3 regions of the Paenibacillus sp. VMFN-D1 genome follow, and region 3 is predicted to be linked to each of the others. Evidence: predicted binding sites of a transcription regulator. Region 3 holds the regulator's gene; each other region holds the start of a gene.

Region 1 (9,727 bases), 1.8 Mb from region 3:
CACCCCTGCGCTGCTTAAAAATGGCAACTACTCTTTTTTCAGTTTCTGGAACAATCCCTGCCGCCGGCTTACTAAGCCTTTCTCCAAGGCATAACGCGTCAGCTGAACCCGGTTCTCCAAATGAAGCTTCTGCAGTATGTTTTTCAGATGGTTTTTAACCGTCTGGTCAGAAATCTTGAGCTCGGCGGCAATTTCCTTGTTGGTGAGCCCTGAAGCCACCCAATTTAAAATTTCGCGCTCCCGCGCGGTAAGCGTCTCATGATGCTCCGGACTCTTGGGGGCAAGCGGAAATTCCCTTAAAATTTGCGTGGCAAGTTCCCGGCTGAGCGGCGCTTCGTCGCTCATGATCCCCCGTAAATACTCAAGCCATGTCGACGGGGATAAATTTTTGAGCAGATAGCCCTGCGCTCCCTGCTTTAACGCCTCGAACAAATGCGTCACATCATCCGACACCGTAATCATAACGATTTTGACGTAAGGATACTGCAGCTTGATCTGCCTTGTCGCCTCCAACCCGCCAATGCCCTGCATTTGGATGTCCATCAGGATCAGGTCGGGCATCAATAACTCGGTCATACTTACGGCTTCCTCGCCGCTGTGGGCCATGCCGACCACTTCAAACGCCGGGTCAGCCGACAGGATTTCGGTCACCGCTTCGCGCGCATGAGCGGAGTCATCGGCAACCAGCACTCTGAACGTATTCAATGGTTATGGGCCTCCTTTCTGATCTCCACCCGGCTGCCCCGCTGCATCGGCAGAATCAGCATTTTCCAGCCAAGCTCCTCGGCGCGCTCCTTCATGATCCGAAGGCCGTATCGGTCCTTCAAATGAAAAGGGTCCGTATGAATCCCCCGCCCGTTGTCATCGACGAAAACCGTCCAGCCCCGGCCGTCCAGCGTGCCTTTGATCGTCACCTTGGTGGCATGGGCATGCTTGTGAATGTTCAGCAGCGCTTCCCGGATGCAGGCCAGAAGCTCTACTTTTTCCTTGGCGCTCAAAGCCGCATCCGGAATGGACCATTCGATCCATGGCTGGATCAGCGTCTCCTTGGCTGTAAGTTCAATCCTTGAACGCATCGAAGCCTGATATTCGCCCTCCTCCGGCGATTCCGGATAGCGAAGATTGGCGATCGCCTGCCGCACGTACCGGTTCACCTCATGAACCGATTTGCGCAGCTCCTGGAAGTCCGCCGATTCCCGGGCTCCCCGGCCGCGCGACTCCGCCCGGTCCATCTTGACCGACAGCAGAAACAGAGACTGCGCGATGCCGTCGTGCAGTTCTCTTGCAAGCAGATCCCGTTCTTCCAGGGCTGCTTTTTCCGCCCGCTCCCGGTTCAGCTCCTCCTGCACCTGTTCCAGCCTCCGGAACAGCATGCTAAGCAGGGTCATGCTGATAAAGAACAGAAACACCGGCGTAAGAAAATTACCCACCTTCATCGATATATAGGGCATCAGAAACGCATGCCTCGCATATTCCCATATCCCTACAGCCAGTGTTGGAATAATCAATATCATCCACTTGATTTGTTTATAGGACATGCCTTGATCCGCACCTTCCCCGGGCACTCCCGGCATATTCAGACTTGTCTCTATTGTATCACGGCCCGCCCGGCGTATGTTAGAACGGTTCGTGTCACATACTACGAAGCGAACTTGTCTTTGTTTGGACGTTTGGATGGAAGCATCGACAACGAACAACCGGGAGGACCTTATGCGCACACGGCTTTATGCAACGCTATCCATGCTGCTTTTGACGATTTCGGTGACGGCTGCTCCGGCGGCGGGGGCTTCTCCCGTAAACCAAGGCAGAGAGTACTATGAACAAAGGGGAGACGTCATCTGGGAGATTCCGAACCGGGAAAAGATTATAGCACTGACCTTCGATGACGGGCCGGATCCTGAGGATACGCCGCAGATTCTCGACCTGCTGAAGCAGTATCACGCAAAGGCAACGTTTTTTGTCGTCGGCAAACAGGTTCAGGAGCACCCGGAGCTGGCCAAGCGGCAGGTGGCCGAAGGCCATGAGCTTGCCAACCACACCTTCGACCATATGTATTTTAACCGCCGGAGCTCACCGGAGGTCATCGTGCGGGAGCTGCGGGAAACCCAGGAAGCCATATACCAGGTTACCGGTAAAAAAACCTACCTGTTTCGCCCTCCCGGAGGATATTATAACGACCGTATGATCCAAATTTGCAAGAAGGAGGGTTATCTCGTCGTCATGTGGTCCTGGCATCAGGACACCTGGGACTGGAACCGGCCGGGCGTCGCCAAGATCGTGAACAAGGTGCTGAACAACGCGCGCAACGGCGACATCGTCCTGATGCACGACCACGTGGAGGGCAAGTCCCAAACCGTCGACGCGTTAAAACAAATCCTGCCTGAACTGCAAAAGCGCGGATATCGCTTCGTTACCGTATCGGAGCTGGTAGAGTACAACATTCCTTGAGGGGCGTTTACAAGCGCCCCTTTTTTGGCGCTTCCTCCCCGGGCCATTCACGTTGGAATTGCGCAAGAAACTGCTCCATAAATGCGTGGCGGGCAGCAGCCTCCCGCTGTGCCGCCGGCGTACTCATCAGATCTTTCAGCTTCAGCAGCTTCTCGTAAAAATGGTTCACCGTCGTCCCCTGCCGGCTGCGGTATTCCTCCTGGGTCATGCTAGTCCGAGGCGGCTCGTCAGGGTCATACATGAGTCTTCCCCGTGATCCGCCAAAGGCAAACGTGCGGGCAATGCCGATCGCTCCGATGGCGTCCAGACGGTCTGCGTCCTGAACGACCCGCCCCTCCAAAGTCGACATGGGCCTGCTGCCTCCGCCGCCATAAGACATTGTCCCGATGATCTCCAGTACATGATCCACGAGCGCGGCATCCGCTCCATGGTCCGTGAGCCAAGAGGAAATAGCTGCCATGCCCTCCTCTTTCGAAGACACGATTTTCTCGTCGGCCAGGTCATGAAAAAGGGCTGCCAGCTCGCAGACGACCGGGTCGGCCCCTTCCTGATCCGCCAGCCTCTTCGCCCACTCCGCCACCCGGTAAATATGCCACCAGTCGTGGCCGGACGGCTCAGACTTTAAACGATCCTTCACGTATTCCCTTGCTTCCATAATCATTTGGCTTGTCACCATATGCTTTCCTCCTAGCAGCTTTATTTTTCTGAACAATCGCGGTTGAATCCGAACATATATTCGCCTATAATACAATGCATAGCTCTTTTAATAAATGAGGTGAAATGATGATCAACCGAACCTGTGAACCGTCGGCGAGTTTCAATTCTACCATGAAAGAGGCTGCTTGGACACAGACCAGCCGCTTGTTGGAGGAATCCCTCCGCCGTCACCTGAAAGTAACCCTGCACCTTGCCGGTGCCGGACCCGAACAAGAAATCCGGGGCTTCGTCACCGTGATCAACACCTATCTGGAAGAGATCAAGTTCAGAGCTGAAGACGAATGGCTGTGGATCAAATTCAGCGAGATCACTTCTGCGCATACATAAAGCCGGCTTGAAGGAACGACAGGAGTCCTTAGCGAAAAGGTTACAAGGGAAACCGGCTTATATCATATTGGAATACAACGGTTTCCCTTATACATATTACTGAGCAAACGGAGGAATTAGCTATGACCGATGATCTGAAATATCCTATCGGGCTTTGTGAAACGAAGAAAGATCTGAACGAGGATGAGCGGACAGCATTGATCGGCGAAATCCGCAACCTGCCTTTGAAGCTGCGTCAAGCTGTCAGCGGATTATCCAAGGAGCAGCTGGACACGCCTTATCGGCCGGGCGGCTGGACCGTCCGTCAAGTCGTGCACCATGTCGGAGACAGCCACATGAACAGCCTGATTCGGCTTAAACTTGCTTTAACCGAGGATAATCCGGTGATAAAACCTTATGAGGAGCAATTATGGGCTGAACTTGCGGATTCCGCGCTGCCTGATCCGGAGATTTCCCTGGACCTGCTGGAGGCGCTGCATGTCCGTTTTGTGCTTGTTCTGGAAAGCTTGAGCGGTGACCAGTGGCTCAGAACTTACACCCATCCCGCGAGCGGAGAAACCAATTTGAACGAGCATCTATGCACTTATGCCTGGCATGGCAACCACCATCTTGCGCACATCACAACCCTCAAAGAACGAATGGGCTGGTAAGGCGGGATTCAGGTTCTTCGGTATGACGCCCTTCCTCAAATGAAATACTAACCAAAATGGTATGATTGAGGCAGGTGTTCTCATGAGTAAAATCTTGTCCATCTACGGCAGAGATGTGAAAAACATTGTCACGAACTGGGCCGCGCTCGTCATCATCGCCGGTCTTGTTATGCTTCCTTCCCTGTACGCCTGGTTCAACATCAAGGCATCCTGGGATCCCTACGGCAATACCGGCGATATTGCGATTGCCGTCGCGAACAACGACAAAGGGACGACGATGAAGGGACAGTCGCTGAATCTCGGCAAGGAGGTCGTCGCCTCGCTGAAGGACAATCATAAGCTGGGCTGGAGGTTCGTCTCCGAGGCGGACGCCATGCGAGGCGTTCGGCACGGGGATTACTATGCGAGCATCATCATCCCGGACAATTTTTCGGCCTCGATTGCCACGGTGCTGTCGGACAACCCGACCCACGCCGAAATTTTGTATTATGTGAACGAAAAGATCAATGCGGTATCCCCGAAGATTACGTCTTCCGGAGCCAGCGGCATCATCCAGGAAGTCAGCAAAAATTTCGTCAAAACCGCCAACGGCACGATTTTTAAAATTTTCAACGAGCTTGGCATCGAGCTGCAAAATCAGCTGCCGACCATTGAGAAGGTCCGCTCGCTGGTGTTTGAGCTGGAGAAAAATTTCCCGGAAATCAACCAAGCCGTAAACACGGCGGCGCAGGACATCCATACGACCAACGAGCTGGTATCCAAAGCTCAAGGGGCGCTGCCCATCGTGACCGACCTGGCCAAGAACGGGCAGCAGTTGGCTGCTGGTCTGGACGATTTTATGGGCAAGGCTTCCACGGCTGCCAAGGATATCGCGCCGAACGTAAAGCAGGATCTGCTGCTTCTGCAGCAGACTTCCATGGCTACGGAGCAGCTGACCGCGCTGCTGAAGGATCCCGACGTCGATCCGCAGACTGCGCTTGATGCGCTGGACCGGATATCCTCCAGGTTAACTACCGGCCTGGAAGTGCAGGAAGCGCTGATCAGCTGGTTCGACCGGCTGAACCAGACCGCAGGCGGCCGACTGGATTTCGTCAGCTCCAAGCTGAAGCAGGTCCGGGACAAAATGCAGTCTCAGCTGACGCTTGTCAATCAAATCCGCAGCGGGGTAAAGAAAGGCGAGAAACCGGCCATGGATCTGGTGAATAAGCTGAACACCATCTCCGGCGACGTATCCGATCTACTAGGGGACATCCTCGGACGGTATGACAGCGAAATTCAGCCGGCGATCGCAAGCGGGCTGCAGAAGGCGGTCAAGTCCGCAGCCGAAGCGAAGAAGGTGATGGATTCTGCGGTACAGAGCCTGCCGGACGTCAAGAAGGTGCTGTCCGACGCTTCCAAGGGATTGGCGATCGGCACGCAGGGCATTTCCGTCATCCAGAAGGAGCTTCCGGGCGTGGAAGCCAAAGTCAAGGAGCTGGCGGACCGGATGCGCAAATTCGAATCGGAGGGAAACTTGCAGGAAGTCATCGACCTGCTGAAAAACAACTTCCAGCAGGAAGGACAGTTTTTCGCCGAGCCTGTCGTGCTGAAGGAGAATCAGCTGTTTCCGATACCGAATTACGGATCCGCCATGTCCCCCTTCTTCTCAACGCTGGCGCTCTGGGTCGGAGCGACGCTGCTCGTATCCCTGGTGACGACGGAAGTGCATTCGCCTGCAGCCGGAACGGATTATAACAGCGTCCAGATTTATTTCGGCCGGTTCCTGACCTTCCTGACGCTGGCGCTGCTGCAATCGGTCCTCGTCACGGCAGGCGATATCTTCCTCTTGGGAACCTATGTGGTGGACAAAGGCTGGTTCATCTTATTCGGATTGGTCAACAGCGCTGTCTTTATGCTGATCGTCTACACGCTCGTTTCCGTGTTCGGCAATGTCGGCAAGGCGCTTGCCATCGTTCTGCTGGTGCTGCAGCTGGCCGGATCGGGCGGGACCTTTCCGATCCAGACGACACCGCCTTTCTTCCGGGCGATCCATCCGTTCCTTCCGTTCACTTACGGCATCAGTATGATGCGCGAAGCGGTGGGAGGCATGATATGGAGCGTCGTCCGCAGCGATCTGCTCATCATGTGCGTGTATGTCGTAATCACGCTCGTGATTGGTCTTGCGCTGAAAGGGATCATCAACCAGCTTGCCGCAGGCCTCGTCAAGAAGGCGAAGGAAAGCAAGCTTATCCATTGATCATGGTATAAACCAAACAAGCCTCCCCAGCAGTCCAGGCTGCTGACGGGAGGCTTTATGATTCATGCCTGTTTCATTATTGATCCAATGTATAAGGTGCAAGGCCGGTAGGCATCGGTGCAGGAGGCGTGCAGGTGCTTTGCATCTCGTAATGCTTTTTCTCATCCGAAGCATCATGGAACGCCCACATCGCTTCCAACACATGGTACGCCAGCTCACCGGAAGCCCGGTGAGGACGACCACTCTGCAGCGCGTAAGCCATGTCAGCTGCAGCGATACCGCGGGTATTCTCCGCGTAGCCGAACAGCAGCGGCTGTTCCTTCCACTCGGCTTCGCCGGCAATCCGGTACTGCACCTTGCCGCCGAAGTTGTTCGGATCAGGTACGCGCAGCGTTCCTTTTGTGCCGTAAATTTCGATGTTTGGCAGATTGCTGCCGCCGAATACGTCAAAGCTGGTGATGATCGTTCCAATCGCACCTTCGGCGAACTGGATCAGCCCGGCGACGTGGGTAGGGATTTCCACCGGTATTTTTTGACCGTATTTTTTGGAACTGGTGATCGTTCTTTCTTCCAGCGCCTTGCCGGTCATACCCGTGATGGTCTTGATCGGACCGAGCAGCTGCACGAGTGCGGTCAGGTAGTACGGCCCCATGTCGAACATCGGTCCTCCACCGGCCTGATAATAAAATTCGGGATCCGGATGCCAGGTCTCGTGTCCGCCGCCGAGCATGAATGCCGTCGCGGCGACCGGACGGCCGATCAGCCCATCCTGGATCACTTTGAGGCAGGTCTGAATTCCGGCGCCGTAGAACGTTTCGGGCGCGCAGCCCACGCGCAGGCCTTTTTCCTTGGCGAGCTGGAGCACCTTCTGCCCATCTTCACGGGTGACGGCCAGCGGCTTTTCAACGTATACATGCTTGCCGGCCTCAAGAGCCTGCAGGCAGACCGACGCGTGCGCAGCCGGGATCGTCAGGTTGATCACGATTTGAATTTCGGGATCCGCGAGCAGCTCTTCAGGGGAATACACTCTGGGTATGCCGAATTCGGCTGCTTTTTCTGCGGCACGCTCCTTATCGATGTCTGCGCAAGCTACCAAATCCAGAACATCGAATTTTTTGCAGTTTTCCATATAAATGCTGCTGATTTTCCCGCAGCCGATAATGCCTACTTTGATCTGCTCCAAGAATAACCCTCCCCTTAATATTGGCTGTCTGCCATGCCGTTATATGCGGTCTCCGGCTTCCAGTCGGAGCCGGCTTCTTTGCCTTCGGCTGCCCATACGAAGCCGCGTCTCATCATTTCCTTCACCTGTGGCATGTCGACGATATCCGCATGGTGCCCGAGCGAATTGTAGAAGACGCGTCCGCCACCCCAGTACTTCGTCCAGACTACCGGCATGTCAACCGGTTTGTTGGCCGAATGCGGGCCATGAACGACCGGGAAGCGGGTCGTGGCGTGAACCTCCACCGCCGGATCCACATGCAGGTAATACTGCTCGCTCGCGACCTCGAAGTCCGCGATCCCTTGCAGCAGGGAGCCTTCCTCTTCGTCTGTCACGTTAACCATGTATCGAACCCCGTCATTCCCCGGGTGGGCGACCCACTGACCGCCAGTCATGAACTGCCAATCGACCTGCGTCCGGAAGGAGTCGCACATGCCGCCGTGGCAGCCGGCAAGGCCCACGCCGCTCTGCACGGCCTCCGACACGTTGCCCACCAGCTCATTCCGGATTTCTCCCATCGTCCAGCAAGGGACGATCAGATCAAGACCGAGGAGCTTCTCCTTGTCGGCAAACGCTTCCAGCGTATCCGATACTTCTACTTCAAACTGCTCGGCTTCCAGCACATTTTTAAAAATCTCTGCCACCTGCTTGGGCTCATGGCCATCCCATCCGCCCCATACGATCAGTGCTTTTTTCATGCGGCACGCTCCTTGTCTATGCTTGATATGCTCGCTATTCGTTGTTCAATACCTTCGCCTGATTGGCCTACATTTCCGAAATTTCCACCCAGCGCCGCTCCTCTACGGAACGCTCCACCGCCTCAAGCACAGCCTGGCATTTCACACCGTCGTTGAAGTTCGGGGAAGGCTGTCTGTCCTCGTGAATCGCTTCCATCAGCTCCAGCATTTCATGCGTAAACGTATGTTCGAAGCCGATGGTGTGTCCGGCCGGCCACCAGGCATGCGAATACGCATGAGCGGCGTCGGTCGCAAGCACCCGGCGGAAGCCCTGCACATCCTCCTGGTCGTCAGTAAAGTACACTTCCAGCTCGTTCATCCGCTCAAAATCAAACTTGACACTGCCTTTGCTGCCGTTGATCTCGAACGAGTTCGTGCTGCGGTGTCCCGCCGCAAACCGGGTCGCCTCAAAGCTACCGAGTGCGCCTCCTGTGAACCGGGCCATAAACAGGGTTGCATCATCGACGGTCACTTTGCCCATCGGTCCGCCCAGACTGCCTTTGGCGCTGAGTCCGGTCATATTTTCTGCGAGCGGTCTCTCCTTGATAAACGTTTCGCTCATGCCGATGACTTCCTGAATATCGCCGACGAGGTAGTGGGCCAAGTCGATCAGATGGGCCCCAAGGTCGCCGTGAGAGCCCGAACCCGCGATATCTTTCTGCAGCCGCCATACTAACGGGAAGGCAGGGTCCAGAATCCAGTCCTGCAGAAACCAGGCGCGGAAATGATAGATCTGTCCCAGCCGGCCGCTTTCGATCAGACTTTTCGCCAGCCGGACCGCAGGCGAGAACCGGTAGTTGAAGCCGACCATGTGCTTCACTCCCGCCTCCTCCGCAGCCTTCAGCATTTCACGCGAGTCGGCAAGCGTCAGGGCCAGCGGCTTCTCGCAAAAAATATGCTTCCCTGCCTTGGCTGCAGCCAGCGCGATGTCCTTATGCGCATCACTCGGCGCGTTGATGTCGATCAGGTCGATGTCATCCCGCGCCACCAGGTTTCGCCAATCCGTCTCCGTTTCGGCCCAGCCGTACTGCCCGGCCGCCTGCTGAACCGCATCGGCATCACGGCCGCAAATCGCAGCCATCTGCGGCTGAATCGGCGCCTCCGGGAAAAACATAGGCAGCGCCCGGTACGCATTGCTGTGGGCCTTCCCCATAAATTTGTAGCCTACCATGCCAATTCGCAGCGCTTTCATTTCCATCCGAATTCCTCCATCTCTTTGGTATATTGGACTTTCTGGCTCATCAGAGCCGCAGATTCTGGGACGATGCCCGAATGACCAGCTCCGTCGGAAGCATGATCCGAAAGGGTTGACCCGGAGCCGATGCTCCCTGCTCCAGCCGCTTCAGCACTTCAGCGACCGCAATTTCCCCCATTTCATAGAAAGGAACCT
Region 2 (9,727 bases), 400 kb from region 3:
GGCGATGATCAGACGTAAAACACTATTTATTTGGATCACGGCGGCTGCGGTTCTCATAGCCGGAGGCGGGGCGGCGGGACTGATGTTGAAGAACCCGACGGCTGCGGCCTACAAAGATCCGGACGGTACGAGATTTACGTTTAAAACCCAGGGGGACCGTTTCCTGAAGTACGAGAAGGACGGGACATGGAAAGAGATATTCGTTAAAGGCGTTAATCTTGGCGCCACGGTACCGGGACATTTTCCGGGGGAGCTGCCGGCGACCGAGGAAGATTATCTGCGCTGGTTTAAAGAAATTGACGACATGGGCGCTAACGTCATACGGGTCTATACGATTCACCAGCCCGTATTCTATCAGGCTCTCGTCAAGTACAACAAAGACAAGGGGGACGACCCTCTGTATTTTATGCAGGGGATCTGGTCGCCTGAAGAACAGCTGATCGAGCAGCAGGACGCCTATTCGGGGGATATTACGAAACAGTTCAAAGAGGAAATCAAGAAAGCGGTGGCCGCGGTATACGGCGATGTCACGATCCCGCAGAAGCAGGGTGCGGCAAGCGGGGAGTACAAGGCGAATGCCGGCAAGTACTTGATGGCATGGCATCTTGGAACCGAATGGGACCCGGGTATGGTCAAAAATACGAACAAGGTGCACAGCGACGTGAAGGCCTATCAGGGCAAGTATTTTTCGGGTACAAAAGACGCGGCTCCGTTCGAAAACTGGTTGGCCAGCTTGCTTGACTATACGGCCGAGCAGGAGGAGCATTACGGTTGGGAGCATCCCGTGACTTTCACCAACTGGGTCACGACCGATGTGCTCAGCCACCCTGGCGAACCGCTGTTCGAGGAAGACATGGCGAGCGTTGATGCCCGGCATGTTCAGCCTACCGGCTGGAAAGGCGGTTATTTCGCGGCCTATCACGTCTATCCGTATTACCCGGACTTTTTCCGGACGGATTCGACGCTCCAGACGATCAAGGACGACCAGGGGAACTACAATACCTACAAAGCTTATCTCCGTCAGCTAAAGGCCAAGTATAAGGACATGCCGCTGATGGTCACGGAGTACGGTGTTCCTTCTTCTGTCGGCGTGTCGCATTTTGGCGCCGGAGGGCGCGACCAGGGCGGCCATAACGAACAGGAGCAGGGAGAGATCGATGCATCCCTGACCAAAGACATTCACGACGAAGGCTACGCCGGCGCCATCCTGTTCATGTGGCAGGACGAATGGTTCAAGAAAACCTGGAACACGATGCCGATGGAGCTGCCTGAAGACCGGAGGTCCTATTGGATCAACGTTCTGACCAATGAGAAAATGTTCGGCCTGCTCGGCATGCTGCCGGGCAAGGAGAAGCTGATTACGATTGACGGCAATCTCACCGACTGGGACAGGCTCCCGGAAGGGGAAGTACAGCACTGGCAGGGCAAGATCCCGGGAGTCCAGGATATGAAAATTACGCATGATGAGGGCTACCTGTACATCGGCATGAAGCTGGACCATCCATTTGATCCGGCCAAGTCGAAGCTCTACATCGGTGCCGACACGATCACAGGCGGCAACCAGCCGTCCGCGAAGCAGCTTCCCGGGAGGAAGCTGGAAGGCGGGGCGCCCGAGACGCTGATCGAAATCGGCAAGGACGAGGAGTCCCAGGTGGAAATCGCGGCCGATTATGATTTTCACCAGCGGCTGTACGGCAAAGACGGTTATTGGATGCTGCCCGAGGCGGAGGCAGGAAACACGGCGCCGTTCCATCCGTGGAAGCTGGCGATCAGCCTGCTCATGAATCCGCCGGATACGCGCTTTTCGCATCCGTTCATCGACAAGACGATTGGTACGCTGAAAAGAGGGACGACGGACCGCAGCAAGGAGACGTTCGACTCGCTGACTTCTTGGCAGTACAGCGGTGATTCGATAGAAATGCGAATCCCGTGGATGCTGCTGGGCTTCTCGGATCCGAGTTCCCTTCAGGTCATCGACTACGGTCCGCTGAAGGAACGGAGTTACTTCGGCACGACCACAACCGACGGGATACGGCTTATTCCGTGGATCGTCCAGCGTGACGGAAGCGGCGTGTCCTGGCCCGGAGGAGATCAGAAGACGCTGAACGTGCAAAGCCTGCCGCTGTATACCTGGAAGCAGTGGGACACGGTGCAGTACAGTGAACAGTTGAAGCAGAGCTATTACATCATGAAGGATGCTTTTACGAAAATTTCCGGCCCTAAAGAGAAAAAGGAGTAGGAGAATTGACTTTCTAAAAAGGAGGAACCTGCTAACATGTTTCATTTAACCGTTGCCTATATTTTCATCTATGTGTGCCTCGGCTTGATTGCCCTAGGGATTCTGCTGTTGTTCCAGATGAAAATATCGCATAACCGGGAACAGCGGAACCGTGAAGCGTATGCGAAGAAGCATCATGACTACTTTGTGTACGTTCAGGCCAATCTGCAGGATAATGTCGAATTGAGGCTTCCGCCCGGCAAGCTGAAGAAGCTTGAGAAGAGAGTGATTCAAGATAAATTCATCGAGTGGATCGAGCAGTTTAAAGGCGATTACCGTTCCAAGCTGATCGAGCTGTGCCGGGAGGCCGGCTTTGTGGAGGAGGACCTGAAAGCACTCCGCAGCATCCGGTACGGCCGGAGGCTGGAGGCGGCCTACCGTTTGGGAGGCATGCGCGCACCGGAGGCGGTGCCGATGCTGCAGAACATCCTGCAAAAACGCAAATACAGCTCGCTGTCGATCGTTCTGGCCCGCTCCATTGCGAAAGCGGCGGATAACAGCGAGGATCTGCTCCAGATGCTGCGCGCCCTCTTGTCCCACGGCAAGCCGATCCATAACCTGGCGGCGGATATTATGCTGGAGACGGGGCTCGATTCGAGCGCGATTTTGCTCAAGCTGCTGAACGACTCCGATTCCGCGCTGGTCAAGGTGGGACTGGTGGCCATGTGGGGACAGGCTGTACCGGAAGTCATGCCGGTTCTGGGACGTTTGGTCGGTGCGGAAGAGAAGGACGTTCGCGCCGAAGCGGTCAAGCTGTATCTCACGACAAATCCAGCGCTCAAGGACGATACGATCGCCCAGCTGATGAGCGACCGAAGCTGGGAGGTTCGGGCCGAAGCGGCCAGAGCGCTTGGCCAGCTGCACGCCGCAGGCAGCATTCCGCTGCTGACCGATGCGCTGCGCGATTCCAGCTGGAAGGTGCGTTATAACAGCGCCGAGAGCTTGGCGGAGCTGGGAGAAGCCGGCTTTGAGGCCTTGTGCCAGGCCGCGCTGACCGGCGCCGGCATCCAGCGCGAGGCTGCCCTGCACCGGATCGAGCTGGTGATGGAAAAGGAGCGCGAGCACAGCGCGATCGAACAAATGGTGGCTTACAACAAGAAACGGCTTCTGTACGACCGTTATTTCGGCGTGAAGCAGCCGGCCAAACGGGTTGGCGGGGTAGCCGCTGTAGGAGGGGATTACTCTGCTTAGAGACATACTTATGTATTACGGCATGATCGCCGTGTATTACGTCATGATCGTCAACATTTTGTATTTTACCATTATGGCTTTATCGTACCGGAACATCGGGACCATCTACCGGAGGTCCAAATATTCCAATTACAATACGCTGTCCGGCTCGGAGCTGGTGCCGCCGGTATCGCTGCTGGTGCCAGCCTTCAATGAGGAACTGACCATCAGCGAGAACGTCAACTGCCTGCTGACGCTCAACTATCCGACCTACGAGGTCATCGTGATTAACGACGGGTCCAGCGACAATACGGTGGATGTGCTCATTAAGGAGTTCCGGCTGAAGAAAATGCCGAATCCGGAGTTCCGGGGGACGATCGACACGCAGGAGATTCGAGGCGTTTATCATAATCCCGATTATCCCTCCCTGTTTGTAATAGATAAGGAAAACGGCGGCAAGGCCGATTCGCTGAATGCAGGTATCAACTTGTCGCATTATCCGCTGATCTCTTCCATCGACGCGGACTCGCTGCTGGAGAAGGACGCCCTGATCCGCATGGCCCGCATGTACATGGAGAATCCGGAGGAAATGGTGGCGATCGGCGGCGACGTGCGTATTGCCAACGGCTGTCTGATCGAGAACGGTGCGGTGCAGAAAGTGTCGCTGCCGCGTAAGATCTGGCCGATGTTCCAGTCCATCGAGTATATGAAAGCCTTCCTGGGCGGACGGATCGGCTGGAGCCATATGAACGGCCTGATCATTGTCTCGGGCGCGTTCGGCCTGTTCCGCAAGGACTATGTTATTGCTGTCGGCGGATACCGCGGCGGTTATCCGGGAGAAGACATGAACATCATCATCAAGCTTCACCGATACATGCTCAGCCATAAAATCCCGTACAAGGTAGCATTTTGCCCTGAAGCCGTCTGCTGGACGCAGGCACCGGATACGTACAAGATTATCTCCAACCAGCGCAAGCGCTGGGGGCGGGGAAATCTGAAGAACATGATCGAGAACCGCGGAATGCTGTTTAATCCGAAGTACAAGGTCATGGGTATGATCACGATGCCTTACAACGTCCTGTTTGAAACGTTAAACCCTTATTTTAGAATCACGGGCCTGTTGGCTCTGGTAGGATATACGCTGCTGGACATGACTCACTGGCGCATTCTATTGACTTTCTTTCTTCTGAACTTCCTGAGCGGCTATCTGCTCAGCGTCGGTGCCATCATCCTGGAGGAAATCGCCTTCCGGCGATACAAGAAATTGTCCGATCTGTGGAAAATGCTGCTGTTCTCCGCGCTGAAGTTTTTCGGATACCATCAGCTCGGCGTGCTGTGGCGCGTCCAAGGACATATCCAGTATCTCCAGAACAACAATTCCTGGGGAACGATGACCCGGCAAAGCTGGAGCGAAGAAAGCAAAACAGCCTGATGGGCCCCGATTCAAAGATTTATACATTTGAGAGAGGTGGGAGTGGATTATGCCGCAAACCGTAACTTTACAGAGAGAACAGACGACCGATGTGTACCACCATCTGGGAGAGCGTTTGAAGGAAACGTCGCCGGACACTTGCGGAATCATGTTTCTGTACAGCAGTGCGAACCCCCCGCAGCTGGAAGAGCGGGTTCGGGAGATTTTGCAGCATGGTTCCGGGCTCGACTATGAGGTGCTGAAGGATGCGCAAACCCGGACGCTGGCGATTCTGCTGCCGGGACTTACGCTGGATGCGGCCCATTACCAGGCGCTGCTTCTGAAGCAGCAGCTGCAGGAGACGGTGAAGGATGCCGATCCGCGGATTACGCTGACCGTATTCCCGGGGCAGGTCGAACCTACGCCTGGCGTTCTCAAACAGATGGCCGAGTCCACAAAGCTCAGCACATCGTCCGATATTCATATATTTACGAAAGAGGAGGCTGCGGAAGAGGCTGGAAGAATTTTGATCGTCGACAATGACGCCACCGTCCGCGAGTTTCTCCAGATTCGTCTGAAAATGCAGGGCTACGAGACGCTGGCCGCTCATGACGGCACGTCCGCCCTGGAGCTGATCGAGAAATGGGAGCCGGATCTGGTGCTGACGGAGCTCAACCTTTACGGGATTGACGGGCTGCCGTTCATTCACCAAATCCAGCAGCTGCCGGTCGACAACACGCCGAAAATCGTCGTGCTGACCGAACAGCGCGTGGAGCAAACCATCAGCCAGTGCTTTAAACACGGAGTAGACGACTATGTGACCAAGCCTTTCTCTCCGGTAGAGCTGGATGCCCGTATACACCGGTGCTTTCACTAAATCATCCGCTTTTCTTGAGCGTTACTTAGCAGCAGACCAAAACTTACATCTAATGGAGGTTGAGTGCTTGTGAATCACGAATATGAGCAGTTGTTGGAAGGAATTAAAACCAAAAAGGCCGTATTGGGCGTAGTAGGACTGGGATACGTTGGACTTCCGCTGGCCGTGGAAATGGTCAAGCAGGGCTTTACCGTCATCGGCATCGACGTGGATCCTGCGAAAATCGATAAAATCTATCAGGGCGAATCCTATATCACCGACATCTCTTCCGAAGACTTGGCCGCGGTCGTGGCTAGCGGACGCTTCAAGCCGACGACGGACTACAGCATGATCGCGGTCATCGACGCGCTCAGCATTTGCGTGCCGACACCGCTCAGCGAAAACCAGGATCCGGATACGTCCTATATTACGAGCGTCGTGGATCAAATCAAGCTGCACATGAAAAAAGGCATGCTGATTACCCTGGAAAGCACGACTTACCCGGGTACGACCGAAGAGCTGATCCAGACGGAAATCGAAGCGCTCGGCTACAAGGTGGGCGAAGACTTCTTCCTCTGCTTCTCTCCGGAGCGGGTGGACCCTTCCAATGTGCGCTTTAACACCTTCAATACGCCAAAAGTTATCGGCGGTACGACCGAGGCCTGCCTTGAGCTGGGGACGGCCCTCTACTCCCAGTATGTACAGACGGTGGTGCCTGTCACTTCGCCGAAAGTGGCCGAAATGTCCAAGCTGCTGGAAAACACGTTCCGCAGCGTAAACATCGCCTTCATCAACGAAATGGCCATGATGTGCGACCGCATGGGCATCGACATTTGGGAAGTCATCGACGCAGCAGCGACCAAGCCGTTCGGCTTCATGCCGTTCTATCCGGGTCCTGGCATCGGCGGACACTGCATTCCGCTCGATCCGATGTACCTGTCGTGGAAGGCGAAGGGCTTCCGCTTCTACAGCAAGTTTATCGAGCTGGCACAGTCGACCAACGACAACATGCCGTATTACGTTATCGGCAAGACGTCGACGATTCTGAACGAATACGCGAAGTCCATCAAGAAATCGTCGATCCTTATCCTCGGCATGGCTTACAAGCCGGACATCAGCGACCTGCGCGAATCTCCGGGGCTTGAAGTCTACGAGCTGTTCAAAGAGAACGGCGCGAACGTGGAGTACTACGATCCGTACGCTGTCAGCTTCCGCGACAAACACGGCGAGACCGTGCACAGCGTAGCCTACGATCCGGCGCAGTTTAAAAAATACGACTGCATGGTGCTGATCACCAATCACAGCGGACTCGACTACGGCGAAATCGCGGCGATGGGCGTGCCGATCATCGATACGCGCAATGCATTTAAAAACTACACCCTGCCTCATATTTACAAAATCGGACATTCGGTGCAGCACGTGGAAGAGCCGGATGTGGCGTTAATCGTATAATAAAGGAGGGGATGGTTTGGGAGAGCTGCTCAAAAAAGCGAAAATCCCGGTGATCCTAGTCATCTGCGGCTTGCTGCTCCTGCCTCTCCTGTTAAAATCGTCATCAATGGAAGATCAAAAAGCGACCTGGCTGTGGGATACCGAGCTGATCAAGGATCCCGGCAAAATTATAGCATTCTGCAGGGAGCAGAACGTAGGCACGATCTTCCTTCAGGTTCAGAAAAAGGTTAGCGATGAGGACTACCGCCGCTTTATTGCGGCAGCCTATGAGGAAGGCATTGCCGTGCACGCGCTGGACGGGCAGCCCGATTGGGCCTATGAACGCCAGCGCAGGGAGGCGGATCAATTTCTGCAGTGGGTGTTTGATTATAATGCAAAAGCAGCCCCAAGCGAGAAGTTTGCCGGCATCCAGCTGGATGTGGAGCCCTATCAGTTAAGACGCTGGGAGAGGGATCAGGACGGCGTAGTGCGCGAATGGAGCAGCAATGTGGAAAAATGGGTTGCCCAAGGCAAGGAGAATGGCCTGTACATGAGTGCGGCCGTTCCCTTCTGGCTGGGCAACGTTAAGGATGCCAACGGCAGCGGGAACCTGAGCCGGTGGATGATCAGCCAGTTTGATGCCGTCGCCGTCATGTCGTACCGGGACAGTGGACGGAAGATTTACGATGTGGCCCGCGAGCAGTTGGATGAAGCGGACCAGCTCGGTAAATCGGTATGGATCGGCATGGAGCTGGGCGACACCGAAGAAGGTTCGCACATCACGTTTTTTGGCAAGGCCGTGCCTGTGATGGAGGAAGAGATGAAGTCTGTGAACAGTCTGGGCGACAGCCATCCTTCCTTTGCCGGACTGGCGGTACACCATTATGAAATTTGGCAGGACAAAATCGCTTCAGCGGCTTCGGACGAGAAGCCCGAGAAGTCCAATCAGTAAATGGAATCAGGCGTGCGAAGAGGGAAACCATTCGCACGCTTTTTTTCGTGGATGGAGAGCAGTCTCGGCACCGCACAAGGTTGAACGCACATCGCACACCGATATAAAAGGCCCCGCTTGACGGGGGCTTTGCTTCAGGCATCCGGCAGCCGGATGCCGAGATAACGGCTGAGCACGAGGCCCGATTCCGCCTGCACGTACGTCCAGAGCATGGCGAACCGCCGCTGGTATCCGCGGCACAGGTACGACGCCTCAATGCCCTTGGCGGTCCGGGTTTCCTCGTAGACCCGAATGCCTCGGGCCTTCATCTCGCGGCGGATCGACGTGAGGCTCGCCATAATCTGATCCTGGATGGACGACAGGGCGCGGATATACAGCTGTGCCATCTTCAGCGGGACAGTGCCGATCAGGCGAACGTCCTGCTCCAGCGCATCAAGCAAAACCACGTGCAGCAGGTAGGCTTTGACCAGACGGCCGTCTTCTTCCGAGGGGGCCGGAGGGGAGAGGGATGCTTTCATGAGGCATGGCACTTCCTTACTAACAGTATAGGAACATACGTTCTAATTATACTCATGTTAAGGCAAAAGTATTCGGGAAGGCAATAACGAATTTATGGAAGCACGCAGCGTTTCGGTCCGGACGGGTGGATTTGGTATAATAAAGAGAAGCGGCATTGAACAAAAGAAACTTGGAATCGCGGAACTTAGGTTGGAGGAAGAATCATGTTTTTGAACAAAGGAGAAATATTATTCAGACAGGGGGACAGCGGGGAGTTTTTATACCATATCAAGAGCGGCTTGTTCAAGGTTACAAGGCTCCATAAAAACGGGAACAGCGTTCTGTTTAACGTGCTTTATCCGGGGGAAACGGTGCCTCACCATTCGTTGATCACCCCGAAGGATATCCACGGTACGGCAACGGCCCTGATGCGCAGCGAAGTCGAGAAAATTCCGGCAGAGGAGTGGTACCGCGAGCTCCGTGAGCACCCGGAGAAGGCGCTTGAAATCGCCCTTTTGCTGCAGGAAAAGGTACGTTTTATGCAGCAGCGGATCGACCATCTAACCGTCGGGACTCCGGCCGAGAGGCTGGCGCTGCTGACCGATTGGCTGGACAGCTATGCCCACGGTATCCACTTTACCGAGCTGCTGACCCAGGAGGAGATCGGCCAGCTGATCGGTGTACGCAGGGAAACGATCAACCGGCTGCTCCGGGGGCATTAACATAACGCCATCCAGCCATCCGCCATACGCGAACGGTCCGGTAAACAAACAAAGGGGCTGCCCCATTCAGGTTCTCTGAACCTGGGGGCAACCCTTTTGTGCATTTTAGTAAATCGTTTTGACCGGTTTGAATTCGTATTGGCTAAATCAGCGCATCGCATTAGCTAACTCAGAGCATTGCATTGACCTATCCGTGCGTTGCATTGGCTTCACACCGGAGTCCGATAGGCGGGTTATTCCGCCAGCTGATAAGCTGACCGAGCGTGGCCCGCCGCCGATACGTTAGTCGAGCTGGCCTGCCGGGCCGAAAAATTCGTAATGGATCCGCTCTGCGGGGATTCCCAGCTCCTTAAGGGCGCTGTAGACGGTGCGCATGAACGGAACCGGGCCGCAGAAGTAAAAATCAGCG
Region 3 (9,727 bases):
ATGCCGTATTTATGAACGAGCAGATCGTAGGATCGCTTGGCCACATTCAGCTTGTCGTATCGGTCAATGGCCTGTCCGCTCTCATCGATGGTCCCCACCACGACGGCAGCCCCGTATTTGTGGATGAGCGGAGCCACATGTTCGAACTTTTCTTCACCGTCTTCAAGGTTAATGGAGTTAATAATCGCTTTGCCCTGGGAATACTTGAGCGCAAGGTCGATGACCTTCGGATCGGTCGTGTCGATCATGAGCGGCACTTTGACCTTTTTCACCACCAGCTCCAGGAACTGTTTGATATCCTCCGCTTCATCCCGGTCCGGATCCTGCACGCACACGTCGATGACATGCGCTCCGTTTTTGACCTGGGCCCGGGCGATCTCCGAAGCTTCTTCGTACTTCCCTTCCACGATCAGGCGCTTGAATTTGCGGGAGCCGAGCACGTTGGTCCGCTCTCCCACCATATATGGCCGGTTGTCCGACTCAATGTACACGGGCTCAATCCCGGACAGCGCCGGCGGATGGCTCCCTTCCATTTGACGGGGCTGGTAACCCTTCATGACCTCGTTCAGCGCCCGGATATGATCCGGGGTCGTTCCGCAGCAGCCGCCGGCAATATTGAGCCAGCCCTGCTCCGCAAAGTCTTCCATCTTCCGGGCCAGAGACTCCGGAGATTCATGGTAATGCCCGTTCTCATCCGGAAGGCCGGCATTCGGATAGCAGCTGACCGCCGTTTTGGCCATGGAGGCGAGCGAACGGATGTGATCGCGCATGAATTCCGGACCTGTCGCACAGTTAAGGCCGACCGAAATCGGATTCAGGTGCTCCAGCGAAATGTAGAACGCTTCAATGTTCTGCCCGGCCAAGGTCGTCCCCATCGGTTCGATCGTACCGGAAATCATGATCGGCAGCGTGATCCCAGTGCTTGCAAAAGCATTCCGGATTCCGATGCTGCCAGCCTTAACATTCAGTGTATCCTGGCTCGTTTCAAGTAAGAGGGCGTCGACCTTGCCCTCGATCAGGGCAACCGCCTGCTCCTCATAGCTGCTCACGAGCTCTTCAAAAGTTACGCCCCCGGTCACCGACAGCGTCTTCGTCGTCGGGCCAATCGCGCCGATTACGTACCTAGGCTTGTCCGGCGTGCTGAATTTATCCGCCGCTCTGCGGGCAATTTCCGCAGCAAGCAGATTAATCTCCCGCGCCTTCTCGGGAATGTCGTATTCAGACAATACGACCGAGGTAGCGCCGAACGTATTCGTCTCTATGAGATCCGCCCCGGCTTCCAGATACTTCTCGTGGATCTGTTCGATCACATCGGGACGGGTAATGACCAGCATTTCATTACAGCCTTCCAGCTCTTCTCCACCAAAATCCTGAGGGCCAAGGTCGACCTGCTGGATCATGGTACCCATGGCACCGTCCAATATCAATATTCGTTCTTTCATTAATTCCTTCAAGTCAGGTCTGTTCACTGTATGTCCCCCCTGCCAAACGTTAAATCTTAGTTTATCAGAATAGCCCTTATTAGAAAAGTGCAAGAAATGCCTTAAGAGAGGGTTTTGCACCTGATTTTCGTGTAATATATAATCGACAACAAAAGTATGGTTCGCTATAATATGAATTAATCCAAGTGGAAAAGAGGGTTTAGAGATGGCTGAAATCGTGATTCGCAATACGAACGAACGGATTACCGGCGACGATAATGTTCGTGAGTTCCTCAACAATCAAAACGTTCTTTATGAAAAATGGGATGCTTCCAAGCTGCCTCTGGAGCTTCAAACCAATTTTCAACTGAACGACGAGCAGAAAAAGCAAATTCTGGACACCTACGATGAGGAGATCCGTGATCTGGCGGCCCGCCGCGGCTACAAGATCTGGGACGTCATCACGCTGTCCGACGCTACGCCGAACCTTGAAGACCTGCTGAATAAATTCGAAGAGGTTCATACCCACACCGAAGACGAAATCCGGGCAATCGTGGGCGGCAAAGGAATTTTCGTAATCAAGGGAGCAGGCGACATCGGCTACTTCAATGTAGAGCTCGAAGCCGGTGATGTCATCTCCGTTCCGGAAAATACAAACCACTTCTTTACGCTGATGGACAATCGTAAAATTATCGCCGTCCGCCTCTTTATCGAAGAAAACGGCTGGGTCGCCCATCCGGTTCAGGACCCAAGCTTTCAGTCCTAATCCATAAATATAGCGATATACGCAGCAACCCCCGCCTTCGACCAGGAAGGACGGGGGTTGCTTGTCGTTATCAAACGAATCATGATGCTGATTATTCCGTCACGTTCAGCTTTTTCGTCGGCATCGTATGCTGTGGTCCTACCGTAACATGTGACGTGATGCTGTAGGTGCCCGCCTGATCGAAGGTTTTATCGAGCGTATACTTCCCTCCGCCGGCGTTCTGAGCGGCCACCTTTTCATGGCTGCTGCTGTCGACTTCCTTCGAGATTTCAATCATAACCTCATCGGCCTTATCGACTGGTTTATCCTTTTGCGTTACGTTCACTTCAATGGTAACTTGGTTACCTACCTTGGCCTGCTCCGGCGTCCAGCTTAGATCCACTTGCACCGGATCCATCATGCTCTCGCTCATGTCCATGCCCGCATGACCACCGCCGCCGCTGCCGCAGCCTGCTATGCTCCATACCGCCAGCAGCAGCAGAGCAACAAAACCGTACTTTCTCAAGCGAAGTCACTCCCTATACGTCTATCTATGTATGCTGTTTGTCCATATTCTTCATCATTATACATAATTATCGCCTCACCCAAACAATCCAACTGTTAACAAAATGGAACAAATTGACCGGAGAGCGGTCGAGGCTGCTCAGCAAACGGGGCATTCATATGCACAAGGTATAATAAAAGCCTGCCGGACGAAGGGATTCCCCTCTGGGCAGGCTAACGTATAAAACCAACTTAAGACCGTTCGGCAATGATGCGATGCAGCTCGGACAGATGCTTAATTTCGTAATCAGGCTCAATGGACGGATCTTTCACTTTTCCGGTGCGGTTGATCCATACCGTGGTCAGTCCGGCGCTGTTTCCGCCTTTGATGTCGGTTGTCTGCTTGTCGCCGACCATGAGCGTCTGTTCCGGTGTTAATCCAAGTAAAGAAAGCGCATGTTCGAAGATGGTCGGATCCGGTTTGCCTTTGCCGTATGTGCCGGAAATGACGATCTCGTCAAAATATGGGGCAAGTTCGGGAACGCCGGCGATCTTCTCCTGCTGGAGTGCAGGACAGCCGTTCGTCAGAAGAAGCAGCTTCTTGTTTCCTTTCAATTCGTCCAGCACCTGGAAGGTCTCTTCATATACATGGGGGCGGGAACGACGCTCGGCGGCAAATTGCTCGGCCAATTCTCCGGCCAGCTGTTCATCGTCAACCCGAAGCTTCAGCAGTCCGCGCCGCCATGATTCCTTGCGGTAGCCTGGAGCGAGCTCCTCAAGTCTGCGAAATTCAGGTTGTTCGCCTGCGCTGAAGTTGGCCCAGAGCCCTTCAAATGGGTTAATTCCAATCATTTGGGTAAAGGCAAACGTGTCATAGGATTGATATAACGCCCTTGCCTCATTGCGGACCGCTTCCTCCAGCTCTTTGGCATCAATGCCCTTCGCCTTGGCGGCCGTCTCGCATACCGCTTCAAAGGATTCCTTCACGCTGCGCTCATCCCACAACAGCGTATCGTCCAAATCGAAAAAAACAGCTTGTACCGGCATCCTCTTCCATCCTCTCCATCAGCTATCTCTTATAATTGTTTATTTTTCCAAAGGGATATTGTGGGTCTGCGCAAAACGCTCCAGACGTTCCCCTATGGCATCGGTATCGTAGCGGTTGATCAGGCGCGTGAACACCCAATTGCCGCCTTTACCCTTCGGCTCAATCACGACAGAGCCTTTGGCCAGCTTGATCTTGGCGATATTGTCTGCGGTCAGGCGCCGATCCCGGTTGAACTTGATCGTCGATACGGCGTTTTTCTCCACACGCAGGAAAGGCCTGCGCAAAAAGATCATCAAGCCCAGGAACACGTACATGGCCATAATGATCCAGGTCATGCTGCTGTTTCCCGCCGTACCCTCCTGTCCGATCATCCCGAGCAGAAAGTAGACCGCAGCCAGAGCGACCATCGTAATCGGAAGCACATAGTTTCTTCCTTTATAAATGTCAGCTGATGGCCCCCCCGCGCTGTATATGGAAGGCTTCCCTTGCTTCTTTCTCTGCTTATCCAGCTGCGCTGTATTTTTTCTTACCTGTCTTTCCCATGAACGGGCCATTCACGAACCTCCTAAAAAAGTTTTCGGCTATATAGTTTTAACGAAAGTTTTGCTATTTACTTCGTAATATATAACGGCCCCATACTGCTTACAGCATTTATTCCTGTAGTTTCATATTCTATATAATAGAACAAATGAAGGAAACCTGGTGCGCTTACTATAGAAGCATTCTGTTATCGGTAATGAGCCGTACAAAACCTTGAACCATTCTATACCATGATCAAATGTATGAGTCTAATCCAGCCGCTGGTGTTATTTCTTCTCTTCATCCACCCATTCAATCGAGTCCAGCTGCTGTCTGAAATTTCTGCGGACATTCTGAAGGTATCTCTCACGAAGCTTGGCCCGTTCTTCGATCTCCTCTTCGGTTAAACCGGATTCCTTTTGCTTGCGTGCAAGCTCATTAATTCTCTCTACAACGCTGTCGATATCCATACAATTACTCCTCCAATATTCAAGTCATACCTAACTTTGCCATGATAAAAAGAGCTTGTCAAGGTTCACACCTTTCCAAGCTCTTGATCATTTATCTTCTATTAATATTGTGGGAGTGCCAATACTTCTCCGGCTTGAATTTCGCTGCTGGTTAAATCGTTATACTTCTTCACCGCCATAATGTATGCGCGGATATCCATGTCTTCCGGCTTATGGGCAGAAGCGATTCCCCACAACGTATCGCCTTGCTGAACGATGACATTTTTCTCTAACCGAACATCATCCGAGGTTCCCGCGAATACGCGAACGACACCTGTGCATCCGACCAAAATAATCAGGGCCGCCAGGATCAGTTTGATCAAGGCAGGGCCTGGCACGAAGGACTGGACTTTCTTCAACCAAGGAGTTGCTATAGCTTCATTGATGGATGGGTTAACGGATGGGTTATTATAAATACTTTGGTATGTAGTGTGTTTCAGCATAAATATTACGCCTCCAAACGTTTGTTCTTGTTTTATGAGAACAATATAACACGAACATTTGTTTTGTTCAATACTTTTTTCGAACAATTGTTCCTATGTTTTTAGAGGCTGGTTTCCTTCATTCAGAAACCGCAAAAATCCCGCTCCATCAAAGCAAAATCATTTAGAACTTATGTTTGTACGAACGGCAGTTCTATGTTATAATTTTACCAAACGTTACTAAATGGGGTTGATGGGGAATGTCAAAGATATCTAGCCGGCAGCAAGCGATATTGGAATTTATCAGAAATGAAGTCCGCGCCAAGGGTTATCCTCCATCCGTCCGAGAGATCGGTGAGGCGGTAGGGTTGGCTTCCAGCTCGACCGTACACGGCCATTTGGACCGACTGGAGAAGAAAGGCTTGATCCGCAGAGACCCTACGAAGCCTCGTGCCATTGAACTGTTGGGACAAGAAGAATCCGAGAGCAGCAATCTGTTCACGCATACGATCGCCAGAGTTCCCGTAGTAGGCAAGGTCACAGCGGGGGTGCCGATCACGGCAACGGAGAACATTGAAGATTACTTCCCTCTGCCGCAGCACTATGTCGGAGATGAGAAAGTATTTATGCTTTCCGTCGTTGGGGACAGTATGATCGAGGCGGGCATTCATAACGGTGACTACGTCATCGTGAGACAACAGCAGACAGCCGATAACGGGGACATCGTCGTTGCCATGACGGATGAGGATGAGGCAACCGTGAAGACGTTTTACAAGGAGAAGGACCATATCCGGCTTCAACCGGAGAACCCGGCTTACGAACCTTTGCGTCTGAACCATGTCACCATTCTGGGCAAAGTCGTCGGGCTGTTCCGCGATATTCACTAGCAGATGGTGCTGGACAAGCAGCAATAGAGCCCTTGCTCTTCCTTACTCAGGAAGGTCAAGGGCTCTTTTCGGCGTTGGGATCAAGGCAGGTTGATTCAGGTGGGACACGCCTCACGGGAATCCGCCGTTTGCTCCAGACGGTACTCCGTCGGCGTTTTTCCCGTTTTTTTGCGAAATACCTGGGTAAAATGCTTGACGTCCACATATCCGACTTTGTCCGAAATATCGGCCAGCTTCAAATGCGTTTGCAGCAGCAGCTTGCAGGCTTGTTCGATCCGCAGATTGGTGACGTATTCCTTGAAGCCGTTTCCCGTCTTCTGCTTAAACAGCTGGCTGAAGTAGACCGGATTCAGAAACACGACCGAAGCTACCTTTTCCAGGGACAGATCCGTATGATAGTGCGCTTTGATGTACTGCACCGCGACCTCGATCGCGCGGTTACCGCCCGGGTTGTTGTATTCGTACTCCAGTGATGCTGATTCCTGGCGCATCCGCCGCACTTCCTCCGGCACCCGGTGAATATCTGTGATGAGTCCCGTCGACTGAATTTGGAAAGGCACCTTGACGCATCGTTTCAAGTTAGCGCGCAGCTCATCCGTCAGGCGTTTCATCCCTCCCTCTTCCTCCAGCGAGACGAGGCCGATCAGGCTCGTTTCGTCCATGCTTGTCACAAATCCGCAGCCGTGCGCTTCAATCAGCTCACCAAGCACATTTTCAATAATAAAATGCTCCAGATGCACCGGCGCGTCGCTCTCCATCTTAACCATCACCAGTTGGAATGCGGGGTAGCTCTCAATTATAGACGCGACGTCAAGGCGCCCGGTATCGAGTCCGCTCGCCCAGCGCTGAAATACAGCCTCGCGTAAATACTTCAGGTTAGACTTCAGCAGCTCCGCCTCGCGCACGATTTCGTTCTCCCGATCCATCTCCTGAGCAAGTCCGGATATCATGGAGAGCAGCAGCTCTTTCCCGATCGGCTTGAGCATATAGTCCTTAGCTCCAAGCTTGACAGCTTCCTGGGCGTAGGAAAACTCGGAATAAGCCGAAATAATGACCCATTTGATATGCGGATAACTGCCTTGGCACAGCTGCATCAATTCAAGGCCCGTCATTCCCGGCATGAGGATATCGGTCAGCACCAGGTCAATCCGGTGTCTGCGCAGCTGCTGAACCGCTTCCTCCGGATTCGCCGCCAGGTGAACATAATGCTGCGGATAGGACCGGTGGATGGTGCGCTTAATTCCGTCACGGATCACATGCTCATCGTCCACGACTAAAATGTTCATCTTCCATTCCTCCTTGGTGCCGGATTGGTAAACGGATGGTTACCGTCGTTCCTTCCCCTTCTTGACTGTCCAAGTATAAACCGTACGGACTGCCGAACATCATTCGGATCCGCTCATGCACATTGCTCAAACCGATGCCACGGCGAAGCACGGGGCCGTCTCTGTCCTCCGCTTTGGGCGACGTGCGGTTCCCGCCCTCCAGCAAGCTTCTGACCCGCATCAGCGTGTCTTCGTCCATTCCCTTCCCGTTATCCCGAACGACGACATGCAGGTCGTCCATGACCTGCTCCGCCGTAACGAGCAGCACGCCCTGCCGATCCAGCGGCTCCAGTCCGTATTTTACAGCGTTTTCAATAATCGGCTGAATCGTCATTTTCGGCAGCGTGACGTCCATCCACTGCGGATCCACATCGATCTTCGGTACGAGCCTGTCCTCAAGACGGTTCTCGATAATCGTCAAATAATGCCGGATCTGCTCCAATTCCTGACGCAGCGTCGTCCGGGAGGCCTCCTCCCAGTTGCTGCTGTAACGGAACATTTGCGACAGCGACAGAATGACCCTGCTGAGGCGTTCATTCCCCTTTTCATCCAGCATCCAGTAGATCATGTCCAGCGTGTTGTACAAAAAATGCGGATTCACCTGGGACTGCAGCGCCTGCAGCTGCGCGTTTTTCTCGCTAACGGTCGTGACCTTGATCGTCTCGATCAGCTCATCCATCCGGTGCACCATCCGGTTAAAGGAAGACACCAGGCTGTTGATTTCATCAAACGAGTCGACATTAACCGAACCGCTGAAATTGCCCATCTCCACCTTTTTCATTTCCCGGATCAGCAGCTTCAGCGGGGAAGCAATGTTGCGCGATACCAGCGTGGCCAGAACCGTCGAGACGATAATCAGCACGATCAGGACGATAACGAGATATTGGGTCGTCTGGTTCACTTCCGCCTGAATGTCGTGCTTCGGGGTAAAACCGTAGATCGTCCAGCCCGCCATGGGCGTATTGGCAGCAACCACCAGCTGGCTTGAGCTGTCATCCACAAGAATACCGTCCTCGGCACCCGGCTTCGGAATGCTGGCAAAGTTTGGCGCCTCCGTCCCTTTTTTACCGGTCGAAGCGATGATGTTGTTGTTCTGGTCGATCAGGTACACGCGGCTGCCCGGGCTGATCGTCACATTGGACATCGCCTCCATGATGGACGAAGGATTCGCTTCGATGACCATGATGCCAAGCTGCTTGTGTGTGTTCAGATCGTACAGCTTCCGTCCGAACACAAAGACGTTCTCTTTCTGCTGCAGCGTGTTGATCGGCGATCCCGGCATCATCCCGAGCCAGACCATATTGCCTGACGAGGCGTTCAGCTCGTTGTACCATGACGTCTGGGCGTAATTGTTGTCGATGACCCCGGCGAACTGGCGCTCATAGCTGTACACTTTGCCCCTGTCGGTCAGAATATGGATACCCGTAATATCGTTCCTTGAATAGTAAGCTGCTCCGATAATATTCGTAATCGTTCGTTCGTTTTCGATGGCGACGGTCTCTTTCACATGGGTCTCCTGAAGCAGCCGGGTCAGCTCGTAGTTGCTGTTGAGCGACTTGGAGAGACTGTTGTAGCCTTGAAGCAGCGAGTTGAACAGTCCGGCGGTCTGCGAAATGTTCTTCTCGGCGATATCATTCACCTTAGTATGAATAATGGAAATCGTGCGGTAATAATACACGACGCTGATCAATATCAATATGCCGGTCATGCAGCATAGAAACAGCAGAAAAAGACGGCTGTGAATCGAACGAAAATGTCGCCCCACAGATACATTCCCCTTTCGTATCCGGTCATCCATTTGTCATTCTATCACAGAAGCCGTCTTTGCCCTACTAACCTTTTACTGCACCAGCTACCATACCTTGGGTGATCTTGTCCGCCAGCAGGAAGTAGATAATGATGACCGGAAGCGCGCCCAGCACGAGAAATGCGCCGATGGCCCCATAGTTGACCGAGTATTGGCTGACGAAGCTGTTGACGCCGAACGGCAGTGTTTTCAGCTTTTCCGATGAGATAAACGTCGCTGCCAAAATATATTCGTTCCAGATGTTGATGAATGTCAGGATGCACACCGTCATCACCGGCGGAACCGAGATCGGCAGGATGATGCTCGAGAATATGCGTCCGATCCCCGCACCGTCCACCACCGCGGATTCTTCGATTTCGTGCGGAATGGTTTTCATAAACCCGCTCAGAATAAAGATGGCGATCGGCATGGAAAATGCTACGTACGGCAAAATGATCGACAGATGCGTATTCAGAATATGCATGTTTTTGAAAATGATCATGAGCGGCAGCAGCGTCGCCTGCATCGGGATCATCATTCCGATCAAGAATACGACCATGA

The links. The regulator LexA, encoded in region 3, represses DNA repair genes until DNA is damaged. The targets are predictions, from matches to a motif close to CGAACATATGTTCG.
Region 1: a site for LexA is predicted at 3,174-3,187, ahead of C7820_RS12015 (YolD-like family protein). Genes of this name have one in related genera too.
Region 2: a site for LexA is predicted at 8,647-8,660, ahead of C7820_RS02165 (YhjD family protein). Genes of this name have one in related genera too.

Annotation. Positions count from the first base shown of each region.
Region 1 covers NZ_QRDU01000001.1:2,628,973-2,638,699, forward strand. The annotation lists gene C7820_RS11995 (response regulator) at 28-705, opposite strand; gene C7820_RS12000 (sensor histidine kinase) at 702-1,538, opposite strand; gene C7820_RS12005 (polysaccharide deacetylase family protein) at 1,711-2,448, shown strand; gene C7820_RS12010 (HD domain-containing protein) at 2,456-3,124, opposite strand; gene C7820_RS12015 (YolD-like family protein) at 3,232-3,492, shown strand; gene C7820_RS12020 (YfiT family bacillithiol transferase) at 3,615-4,142, shown strand; gene C7820_RS12025 (YhgE/Pip domain-containing protein) at 4,225-6,378, shown strand; gene C7820_RS12030 (Gfo/Idh/MocA family protein) at 6,455-7,561, opposite strand; gene C7820_RS12035 (ThuA domain-containing protein) at 7,576-8,298, opposite strand; gene C7820_RS12040 (Gfo/Idh/MocA family protein) at 8,366-9,529, opposite strand; gene C7820_RS12045 (LacI family DNA-binding transcriptional regulator) at 9,579-9,727, opposite strand, start outside.
Region 2 covers NZ_QRDU01000001.1:458,350-468,076, forward strand. The annotation lists gene C7820_RS02135 (hypothetical protein) at 5-2,239, shown strand; gene C7820_RS02140 (HEAT repeat domain-containing protein) at 2,276-3,469, shown strand; gene C7820_RS02145 (glycosyltransferase family 2 protein) at 3,513-4,880, shown strand; gene C7820_RS02150 (response regulator) at 4,930-5,736, shown strand; gene C7820_RS02155 (nucleotide sugar dehydrogenase) at 5,806-7,167, shown strand; gene C7820_RS02160 (hypothetical protein) at 7,184-8,098, shown strand; gene C7820_RS02165 (YhjD family protein) at 8,233-8,616, opposite strand; gene C7820_RS02170 (Crp/Fnr family transcriptional regulator) at 8,821-9,318, shown strand; gene hmpA (NO-inducible flavohemoprotein) at 9,601-9,727, opposite strand, start outside.
Region 3 covers NZ_QRDU01000001.1:857,256-866,982, reverse strand. The annotation lists gene metH (methionine synthase) at 1-1,442, opposite strand, end outside; gene C7820_RS04145 (1,2-dihydroxy-3-keto-5-methylthiopentene dioxygenase) at 1,648-2,187, shown strand; gene C7820_RS04140 (FixH family protein) at 2,279-2,692, opposite strand; gene C7820_RS04135 (HAD family hydrolase) at 2,923-3,717, opposite strand; gene C7820_RS04130 (hypothetical protein) at 3,757-4,272, opposite strand; gene C7820_RS04125 (DUF896 domain-containing protein) at 4,525-4,707, opposite strand; gene C7820_RS04120 (LysM peptidoglycan-binding domain-containing protein) at 4,809-5,189, opposite strand; gene lexA (transcriptional repressor LexA) at 5,429-6,055, shown strand; gene C7820_RS04110 (response regulator transcription factor) at 6,151-7,341, opposite strand; gene C7820_RS04105 (sensor histidine kinase) at 7,316-9,145, opposite strand; gene C7820_RS04100 (carbohydrate ABC transporter permease) at 9,213-9,727, opposite strand, start outside.